Regions from separate parts of the Enterococcus sp. LJL120 genome, predicted to be linked through region 1. Evidence: predicted binding sites of a transcription regulator. Region 1 holds the regulator's gene; each other region holds the start of a gene.
The links. The regulator NrdR, encoded in region 1, represses ribonucleotide reductase genes. The targets are predictions, from matches to a motif close to ACACNATATATNGTGT.
Positions count from the first base shown of each region.

Region 1 (3,149 bases):
TGACCCTAGTAGCCAAGGATCAAAGTAATACTTATAAAGGTATTATGCAGTTGGGGCCAGAGCCTTTACCGGATTTATTTACCTTAGCTGATTTTACAACCGGGTTAAAAAAATCCAGCAAAGCAATCAAACCGCTGCTGCTGGATCAAAAATTGGTTACTGGCTTAGGCAATATTTACGTGGACGAAGCGCTTTGGGAAGCACAGATTCATCCAGAGCAGCCGGCCAACACCTTGAAGAAAAAAGAAATTGAAATTTTGCGCTTAGCCATCATTGATGTTTTAGGTCGAGCGGTGGCAGCTGGCGGCACTACGATTCGTTCTTATCTCAATGCATTAGGAGAAGCCGGAAAATTTCAATTGTCATTAAATGTTTACGGGCAAACTGGTCAGCCTTGTCCTCGTTGTCAAACGCCGATTGTCAAAATTAAAGTCGCTCAAAGGGGCACGCACTTTTGCCCCCATTGCCAAGTTTTGAAAGTGAGGGGCAGAAAATGAGCTTTGTTTTAGGAATCACGGGCGGCATCGCTACCGGAAAAAGTACGGTGGTCAATATTTTTCGCCGGTTTGATTTTCCGATTGTTGATGGGGATGTAGTCGCTAGAAAAGTCGTGGAGCCGCAAACCGAAGGGCTTCAGGAAGTTGTTGCAGAATTTGGTACAGAAATTTTAAATGCCGACCACAGCCTTAATCGCAAAGCCTTAGGTAGAATTGTCTTTGCCGATGACCAGCGGCGCCGGCGGTTAAACGAAATTTTAAATCCCTTTATCCGCAAACAAATTTTAGCGGAAATTGCTGCTGGAAAGCTAAGCAGCCCATTGGTGATTGTCGATGTGCCGTTATTATACGAAGGCAATTACGAACATTATATGGATGCGGTGGCGGTAGTTTATTTACCAGAAGAACTCCAAGTGCAGCGACTAATGCTCAGAGACGGTTTTGATTTGGCAACCGCCGAAACTAGAATCCATGCCCAGATGTCAATTGCCGAAAAAAAAGAGCGAGCGGATATTATTTTTGATAATCAAGGTACACCCGCTGAAACGGAAAAACAAGTTATCGATTGGCTAAAAAACAACGACTTTATCCGCTGATTCAATCATGTTATAATAATAGACAAGAAAGAAATGATTGTTATATTATTGAGGGATTGAAATCAGCAAAAGCAAATTTTGATGCAAAAAAAATCTGATTGAATTTTTTGCAGAGCTAGTTTGCTTGAGCATTTTTCAAACTCAATTTGAGGAGGAAATCGGATGCGTTGTCCAAAATGCCAACATAATAATTCACGGGTTATAGACAGCCGTCAAACAGATGATGGCCGCACGATTCGCCGGCGCCGTGAATGTGAAAACTGTGGCTTTCGTTTTACTACCTTTGAACGGATTGAAGCAACACCTTTACTAGTGGTGAAGAAAAACGGTTCTCGAGAAGAATTTAATCGTGATAAAATCTTGCGGGGCTTGATTCGCTCTGCCGAAAAGCGCCCAGTTGCGATGGAACAGATGGAACAGGTTGTCGATGATGTTGAAAATCGGGTTCGTTCGCTTGGTGAAAATGAAGTCTCGACCAATTTAATCGGCGAATATGTGATGGAAAATTTAGTCAATCTAGATGAAATCGCCTATATCCGTTTTGCCAGTGTCTATCGGCAGTTTAAAGATATGTCGGTATTTTTGAAGGAATTACAAGAAATCGTCGACAAAGCCAAAAATGGTGAAGAGTAAGGAGGGGTTGCCGTGGAAAATGCTTGGGATGAAGTCTTACCAAAATATTTATTTCAAGTTGGCAAACAATTGCCCCTAGGCGATCGCAGTCAGGAAACCCTTGTGCAATTGTATCAACCGATTATCGGTGCCTCAGCCTTAGCTTTGTACTTCTCCTTTTTAGGGGAAATCAAATGGCAGTATGGTCTAAGTGAGATTGCCATCCATGCCGATTTACTGACTGATTTAAATGTTGGTTTACAATTATTTTTTGAAGACCGCCAAAAATTAGAAGCGATTGGCTTATTAAAAAGCTATTACCAAGAAGATGCTCAATTGGGTCGCAAGTATCTTTATGAGTTGCAGGAACCTTTAGCACCAGAAGCTTTTCTACAAGATAGTCTCTTGCATTTTCTGTTAAAGGAATATGTCAGTGAGACAAAATACGAGCGCCTCCTGCAGCGCTTCAAGCCAAAAACTTTGGATATCTCAGGTTTTCAGGAAGTCACTAAAAAATTCAAACAAATTTTTTCCTTCAATGAAGGCCGTTTCGCAGAAAACTTTGGCAGGCTTGAAGAAAGCGCCGCTGATTTTTCACTGGAGAATCCACCGGGAATTGATCAGGGTGAGGATTTGGATTGGCAGTTAATCGAAGCCAACTTAGCCCGTTTGGGTGTGACCACTTCTTTAACGGCTGAAGAAAGACAAGATATTTTTGTCCATCATGTGATGTATGGCTATGAAGAAATCGAGCTTAGTGAACTGTTAGCCAGAACTTCTAACTTAACGGAACAAAAAATTTCCTTAAAAGATTTTCATAAGGCTGTCCGTCAAGCAGCCCAAACAATGCCTGTCACAAAAAAAACTACTGATGATACTCCATCAACTGAGCCGCAAACCAAGCTAAGTGAGGCAGACCAGAAACTTCGCCGGGAAAATACTCTCAAAGCAGAGGGCTTTTCACCACAAGATATCGAATTAATCAAAGAGGCAGAACTCTATCCGCCGATGACCTATTTTCAAGCTTTGAAGGAAGCCAAAGGCGGTTTTATCGGCGATCCTGAGGTTTGGATTGTTAAAAATTTAGTGGATCGCTCCGGTTTACCGGCCGCTGTCGTCAATATTTTAATTCATTACGTATTGGTCGCCAAAAATGCGCCGGTTTTAAACGGCACCTATGTCAATTCGATTGCCAATGAATGGGCCCAAAGCGGCATTAAAACGCCGGAAGCGGCTTTAAAACATGCCCGGGATTTGAATAATAAGCCAAAACAAACTAAAAATTATCGCAATACTAATCGCAAAGTGCGCAGGGAAAAAGTGCCAGAGTGGATGAATCAAAAAACCTTACCTGAGGCGCAAATTGCCCCAGAGCGCCAAGCGGAATTAGATGAAATGCTGAAAGACTTTTTGAAGGAAGGTGACTAGCCATGGAGGATATGGG
Region 1 covers NZ_JBTXLV010000007.1:240,916-244,064, forward strand. Annotated here, with positions in the region: gene mutM (DNA-formamidopyrimidine glycosylase) at 1-497, shown strand, start outside; gene coaE (dephospho-CoA kinase) at 494-1,093, shown strand; gene nrdR (transcriptional regulator NrdR) at 1,256-1,726, shown strand; gene ACYSNU_RS13345 (replication initiation and membrane attachment family protein) at 1,739-3,133, shown strand; gene dnaI (primosomal protein DnaI) at 3,136-3,149, shown strand, end outside.

Region 2 (3,149 bases), on a different contig from region 1:
TGGATAATCTTTTTCAAAGTCCAATTTTTCAAAAGGTGTTGGGTTCTTGCGGACATCATAATGGAAACTATTGGTATAGTATTCCTTATCGGTAATATTAGCTACAACGCCAAATTTTTCAGTGTCTAAGCGGCAGAAACGATCTGTTAAGCTTTCACTTGGAGTAGAATAGACGCTGAAGTGATAGCCGTACTCGTTACCCCAATCATCAGCATGAGCCTTCAATTCTTTTAAGATGCTCAAAGTAAATTCTTTAGCTTCAGCATCTTGCTCCCATTCGCCTCCGAAAAAGGCGGATGCTACTTCGTACAAGCCGATGTAGCCAAGGGAAATAGTCGCCCGTTTATTTTTGAACAATTCGTTAACGGCATCTTTGCGGTTTAATCGTTTACCAAAGGCGCCATACATATACAAAATTGGCGCATTAGCAGGTGAAGCTTCTTTACAGCGTTCAACTCGATATACAAGGGCATCTTTCATAATACCTAAGCGTTCCTCTAAAATTTGCCAGAAGCGATCGAGGTTGCCGGCGGATTCTAACGCAATCCGCGGTAAATTCAAGGTGACTACCCCAAGATTCATCCGGCCGACATTGATTTCTTGACCATTTTCATCCTGCCAGCCTTGTAAAAATGAGCGGCAGCCCATTGGTACTTTAAAACTACCGGTTAATTCAACAATTTTGTCATAACTTAAAATATCAGGATACATCCGTTTAGTAGCACATTCTAAGGCTAACTGCTTAACATCGTAATTAGGGTCGTTTTCAGATAAATTGACGCCACGTTTTAATGTGAAAATTAATTTCGGGAAGATGGCTGTCCGATGCTCACTGCCAAGTCCGTTAATGCGAATTTGTAAAATGGCCCGTTGGATTTCCCGTTCAAACCAATTTGTGCCAAGGCCAAAGCCAAGGGAAGTAAAAGGTGTTTGCCCATTGGAGGTGAACAGGGTATTGATTTCATATTCCAAACTCTGCATAGCATCATAAATATCTTTTTGAGTTTTAGCTAAGGCATAGGCTTTACGTTTATCAGCAATTTCAATCCATTCTTCCGCATCTTTTAAATGTTTTTGGTAATTTAATTTTGCAAAAGGGGCTAATAGTTCATCCACCCGGTCTGCTGAACAACCACCGTATTGGCTAGAAGCGACATTGGCGATAATTTGTGAAATTTGAGCCGTTGCTGTTTGAATTGATTTAGGCGATTCAACTTCGGCATTGCCAATCTTGAAGCCCTCAGTCAGCATGGTTTTAAAGTCAATCAAGCAACAATTGGTCATCGGTGTGTAAGGATGATAGTCCAAATCGTGATAATGAATATCACCTTTTTGATGAGCATTGGCCACATGGGGCGGCAACATTTTTAAGCCGATGGATTTTCCAACAATCCCAGCGGTCAAATCTCTCTGTGTGTTAAAAACATCACTATCTTTGTTAGCGTTTTCGTTGACAACAGTTTGGTCTTTGTTAATCAGCTTGCCAATGGTAAAATTAATATCAGTTGCTTTTGAGCGTTCAAAGTCCCGTTGCGTCCGGTAATTGATATATTCTTGAGCCAAGTCGTATTCGTTTTTCTCAAGTAAAATGTGTTCAACCACATTTTGGACTTCATAAATTTTTACGTTATGGGCGAAGCGTTCGCTGATTTCTTGGTCAATCCGGTTGACAATTTCTTGAATTCGTTCGTGGGCTAAAGGGTCGATGGAACCGTTAATTTTGGCTTCCGCTTTAACTAAAGCATCGTAAATTTTTTGGTCGTCAAAGTCCACTAAGCGACCATCCCGTTTGACAACTTTGAATTTTGCAAGTCTTGGATGCAGTAGAATTTCCGTATTTTCCCGTTGGATTTTCATCATTTTCTTCACACTCATTTCCTTTAATCTCGCTTTCTATAATAAAACATTTCACAAGATAGAGCAATAGTTTTCCGGAAGATATTTATCAACATCTGGTATTTTATAGAGAATATTTTAAAAGATAGCCACCAGATATAGTGGGTCCGTTGTTTAAGCTTGTTTGACGGGATTTTTGGCTGAATATGCTATGATAGAGGGGAGGAAGTGATGAGATGAAAACAATTATTGATGTAAAAAATCTGACCAAAACCTTTGGCAGTCGAAAAAATAAAGTCAATGTGCTGGAGAATATTTCTTTTTCTGTAGAGGAGGGGGAATTTGTCGGCATTATGGGGCCAAGTGGTGCCGGTAAGACAACTTTGTTAAATATCTTATCGACCATCAGTTTTCCAACCCTCGGCAGCATTGTGATTAATGGTGCCGATTTAACCAGTCTTAAAGGTGATAATCTCAGCGAGTTCCGCAGAAAAAATTTGGGGTTTATTTTGCAGGATTTTCATTTAATGAATACTTTAACGGCCCGAGACAATATTTTATTGCCACTGGCGGTTGAAAAAAAATCACTGGCTGAAATCGACCAAAAAATCGCAATGGCTAGTGAAATGTTGGGAATCAAAGGGATTTTGAATCAATATCCCGATGAATTATCGGTGGGACAAAAACAACGAGTGGCCGCAGCTCGGGCTTTAATCGAAGAGCCCAAAATTATTTTTGCTGATGAGCCGACCGGGGCGTTGGATTCGACTTCTGCCACTGAACTATTGAATTACCTTCATGATATCTCTTTACATAAGGACACCACGATTTTAATGGTGACCCACGATCCGTATACGGCGAGCTATTGCAACCGGATTTTATTTATCAAAGACGGCGCCATATTTTCTGAAATTGTGCGCAGAGGTTCCCGCCGTGAATTTTTCAATAAGGTGATTGATATGCAAGCGACTATCGGCGGGGGAGGGCGCAGCAATGCTATTTCGGCTAGCCTTTAAAAGTTTTCGCCGGCAGGTTAGAAGCTATCTGATTTATTTTTTGAGTATGATTTTAGCGGTGACGATTTTTTATACCTTTAGTGCGCTGACTTATAATGATGCGATTATTGTGCGGGCTAATCAGGATATTCACCTGTCACAGGTCTTGGTTTTAGGACAAATTGCTGTGATTGGGATTTTATTATTTTTTATGCTGAGTACCAATCGCTTTTTTCTAAGAAGGCGGGCAGAGGAAATTGGCATCTATCATTTATTTGGCCTTAATCGTTGGAAAATTACCGGACTTTTTATTAGTGA
Region 2 covers NZ_JBTXLV010000013.1:37,696-40,844, reverse strand. Annotated here, with positions in the region: gene nrdD (anaerobic ribonucleoside-triphosphate reductase) at 1-1,860, opposite strand, end outside; gene ACYSNU_RS17125 (ABC transporter ATP-binding protein) at 2,073-2,852, shown strand; gene ACYSNU_RS17120 (FtsX-like permease family protein) at 2,830-3,149, shown strand, end outside.
Region 2: the regulator NrdR is predicted to act here: its motif matches at 1,986-2,001, upstream of nrdD (anaerobic ribonucleoside-triphosphate reductase).

Region 3 (3,149 bases), on a different contig from region 1:
ATTTTTTTCTGCTAGGTCCATCATGTTTAACCCAATTACCACAGGAATTCCAGTTTCTAAAAGCTGGGTGGTTAAATACAAATTACGGGTTAAATTCGTACCATCAACAATATTTAAAATGGCGTCGGCCTGACGGGACAATAGATAATCTCTGGCAATGATTTCTTCTGGTGTATAAGGTGACAAAGAATAAATTCCCGGTAAATCTTGAATTTTAAGCTCTTTGTTTTCCTTCCAAAAACCTTCTTTGCGGTCAACCGTTACCCCCGGCCAATTGCCGACTCTTTGATTGGAACCTGTTACTAAATTAAATAGACTTGTTTTTCCAGAATTAGGATTTCCGACTAAAGCAATCTCTCTCATTGGCCAATCTCTCTTTCGACTAAGACTTGGGCGGCTTCATTTTTCCGTAGGCTCAATTGGTAGCCCCGCAGTGTGATTTCGATTGGGTCGCCTAAAGGTGCTAAATTCCTGACTAAAATCTCCGTGCCTCTAGTTAAGCCCATATCCATCAGCCGGCGTTTGACTGCACCGCTGCCGTAAATTCGCATCACCTTGGCCTTCTCACCGATTGCCAGCATGTCTAATGAATGCAGGCTAGTTTCTTCTGTCGGTGCTTCCTCCACCAGGATGCCAGCTAAAATTTGCTGGCTCATCGCCAGTCGAGCATTCTGAGAGAGGACGATGCCATTATCCTTTGACAATTTTGTGATGACAATTTTACTGCCCGGCACAATTCCTAATTCCTTAAGATGGCGCGTTGTGTTGTCATCCAACTGAATTTCTTTGACGCGACACGTAATATTTTCCTTCATATCTAATAAAGCATTCATGATTGATCACTCCTGTCAAAATCCGATAATGAGAATCGTTCTCAGTAATTACTTCTAGATTATGCTTTTTTCTTCACTTTGTCAATCTAATTTGTGCATTTCGTACAAATTCTAAGCCTTATTTTAGCGGATTTTAATTAAATTAAAGCGCTTACTAGTTTAAAAGTGCACAGCTTTCGATTTTTTTTACTTTTTTAAGCTGCATTTTCATAGCTTGTGGGTAAAATTGTGGATAAAAAATTTTTTCAGGGAATCATTGAACAGAGAAAAAAGTGAAGAAGCCTTGATTGGCGTGAATGTAAGGGGCTTTAAAAAACAGCAAAACCACAAAACTTAGTATCACAACTTATCCACAACACAATATATAGTGTTTTTCCATTGACTTTTTTCCAGAAGAATTTATACTAAGATATGACATTAAATGAGTGGAGGTTTTTCAAAATGGTGAAAATTTATTCTAAAAATAATTGCATGCAATGCAAGATGACTAAGCGTTTTTTAAGCGAAAATCAGATCGACTTTGAAGAAATCAATATCGATTTGCAACCTGAAGCAGTTGACTTCTTAAAGGGTCAAGGTTTCCAAAGTGTGCCGGTAACCTTTAAAGATGCAACAGCTATTATCGGTTTCCGTCCTGATCAATTAAAATCATTGGCTAGCTAAGATGAAGATTGTCTACTATTCAATAACTGGTCAAACTCGGCGTTTTATCAAAAAATTGGATTTGCCCGCTTATGAAATTGAGCCAGCAAATCCTTTTTTTGAGATAAATGAGCCCTTTGTATTAGTTGTTCCTACCTATGACATTGAAATGACAGAGGTAGTGAACGACTTTCTTGATTTTAAAGACAATGCCAGCCAGATGCTGGGCGTTGCCGGCGGGGGTAATCGCAATTTTGCCGATTTATTTGTTTACACCGCCAAAGATATTGCCCGTGATTACCACGTCCCCTTAGTGTTCGCCTTTGAGTTTAGCGGCACGAATGAAGACGTCCAAAATTTTCAGAAGGTTGTGATGGAACTTGAGTCTAAAAGAGCTTAAAGATGTCAGCTATTTTAAATTAAATAATGAGATTAATCGTCCCGTTAACGGACAAATCCCTTTAAATAAAGATAAAGAAGCATTGGCGGCGTTCTTCAAAGAAAATGCCGAACCGAATACACGAACCTTTGCTTCTGCGAATGAAAAAATTCAGTTTTTAATTGACAATGATTACTTGGAGGCTGAATTTATCGCAAAATATTCACCAGCCTTTATTGAAAAATTATATCAATTTTTAGCGGAACAAAATTTCCAATTTAAATCCTTTATGGCAGCCTACAAATTTTATTCCCAATATGCCTTAAAATCTAATGATGGAACGGAATACTTGGAAACCTATGAAGACCGTGTTGCCTTCAATGCCCTCTATTTTGCTGATGGGGATGAAGAATTGGCGTTAACCTTAGCTGATGAAATGATTCATCAGCGTTATCAGCCAGCAACACCGTCCTTTTTAAATGCCGGCCGCAAACGTCGGGGCGAATTGGTTTCTTGTTTCTTAATCCAAGTCACCGATGATATGAATAGTATCGGTCGGTCGATCAATTCAGCCTTGCAATTGTCAAGAATCGGCGGCGGCGTGGGCATCACCTTGTCTAATCTACGAGAAGCCGGCGCTCCAATTAAAGGCTACGAAGGTGCAGCCAGCGGTGTCGTACCGGTAATGAAATTATTTGAAGATAGCTTCAGCTACTCCAATCAATTAGGTCAGCGGCAAGGAGCCGGCGTGGTTTACTTAAACGTCTTCCATCCAGACATCGAAATGTTTTTATCTGCGAAAAAAGAAAATGCCGATGAAAAAATCCGTGTCAAAACGTTATCCCTTGGTGTCTTAGTACCGGATAAATTTTACGAATTGACCCGTAAAAATGCCGATATGTACTTATTCAGTCCTTACAGCGTTGAAAAAGAATACGGCGTGCCATATTCTTACGTTGATATTTCCGCTGAATACGACAACATGGTGAAGAATCCAAACATCCGTAAAACTAAAATTAAGGCCCGGGATTTAGAAAATGAAATTTCTAAATTGCAGCAGGAATCCGGTTATCCTTATATCATTAATATTGATTCAGCTAATAAGCAAAATCCCGTCGCTGGTAAAATCATCATGAGCAATCTTTGTTCTGAAATTTTACAAGTCCAAGAGCCGTCTTTATTAAACGACGCTCAAGAATATGACGTGATGGGAACTGATATTAGCTGTAACCTAGGTTCTACCAATATTGTCAACTTGATGGACAGCCCAGATTTTGGTAAATCTGTGCGGGCGA
Region 3 covers NZ_JBTXLV010000003.1:153,642-156,790, reverse strand. Annotated here, with positions in the region: gene feoB (ferrous iron transport protein B) at 1-363, opposite strand, end outside; gene ACYSNU_RS06065 (ferrous iron transport protein A) at 360-833, opposite strand; gene nrdH (glutaredoxin-like protein NrdH) at 1,275-1,496, shown strand; gene nrdI (class Ib ribonucleoside-diphosphate reductase assembly flavoprotein NrdI) at 1,498-1,875, shown strand; gene nrdE (class 1b ribonucleoside-diphosphate reductase subunit alpha) at 1,856-3,149, shown strand, end outside.
Region 3: the regulator NrdR is predicted to act here: its motif matches at 1,189-1,204, upstream of nrdH (glutaredoxin-like protein NrdH).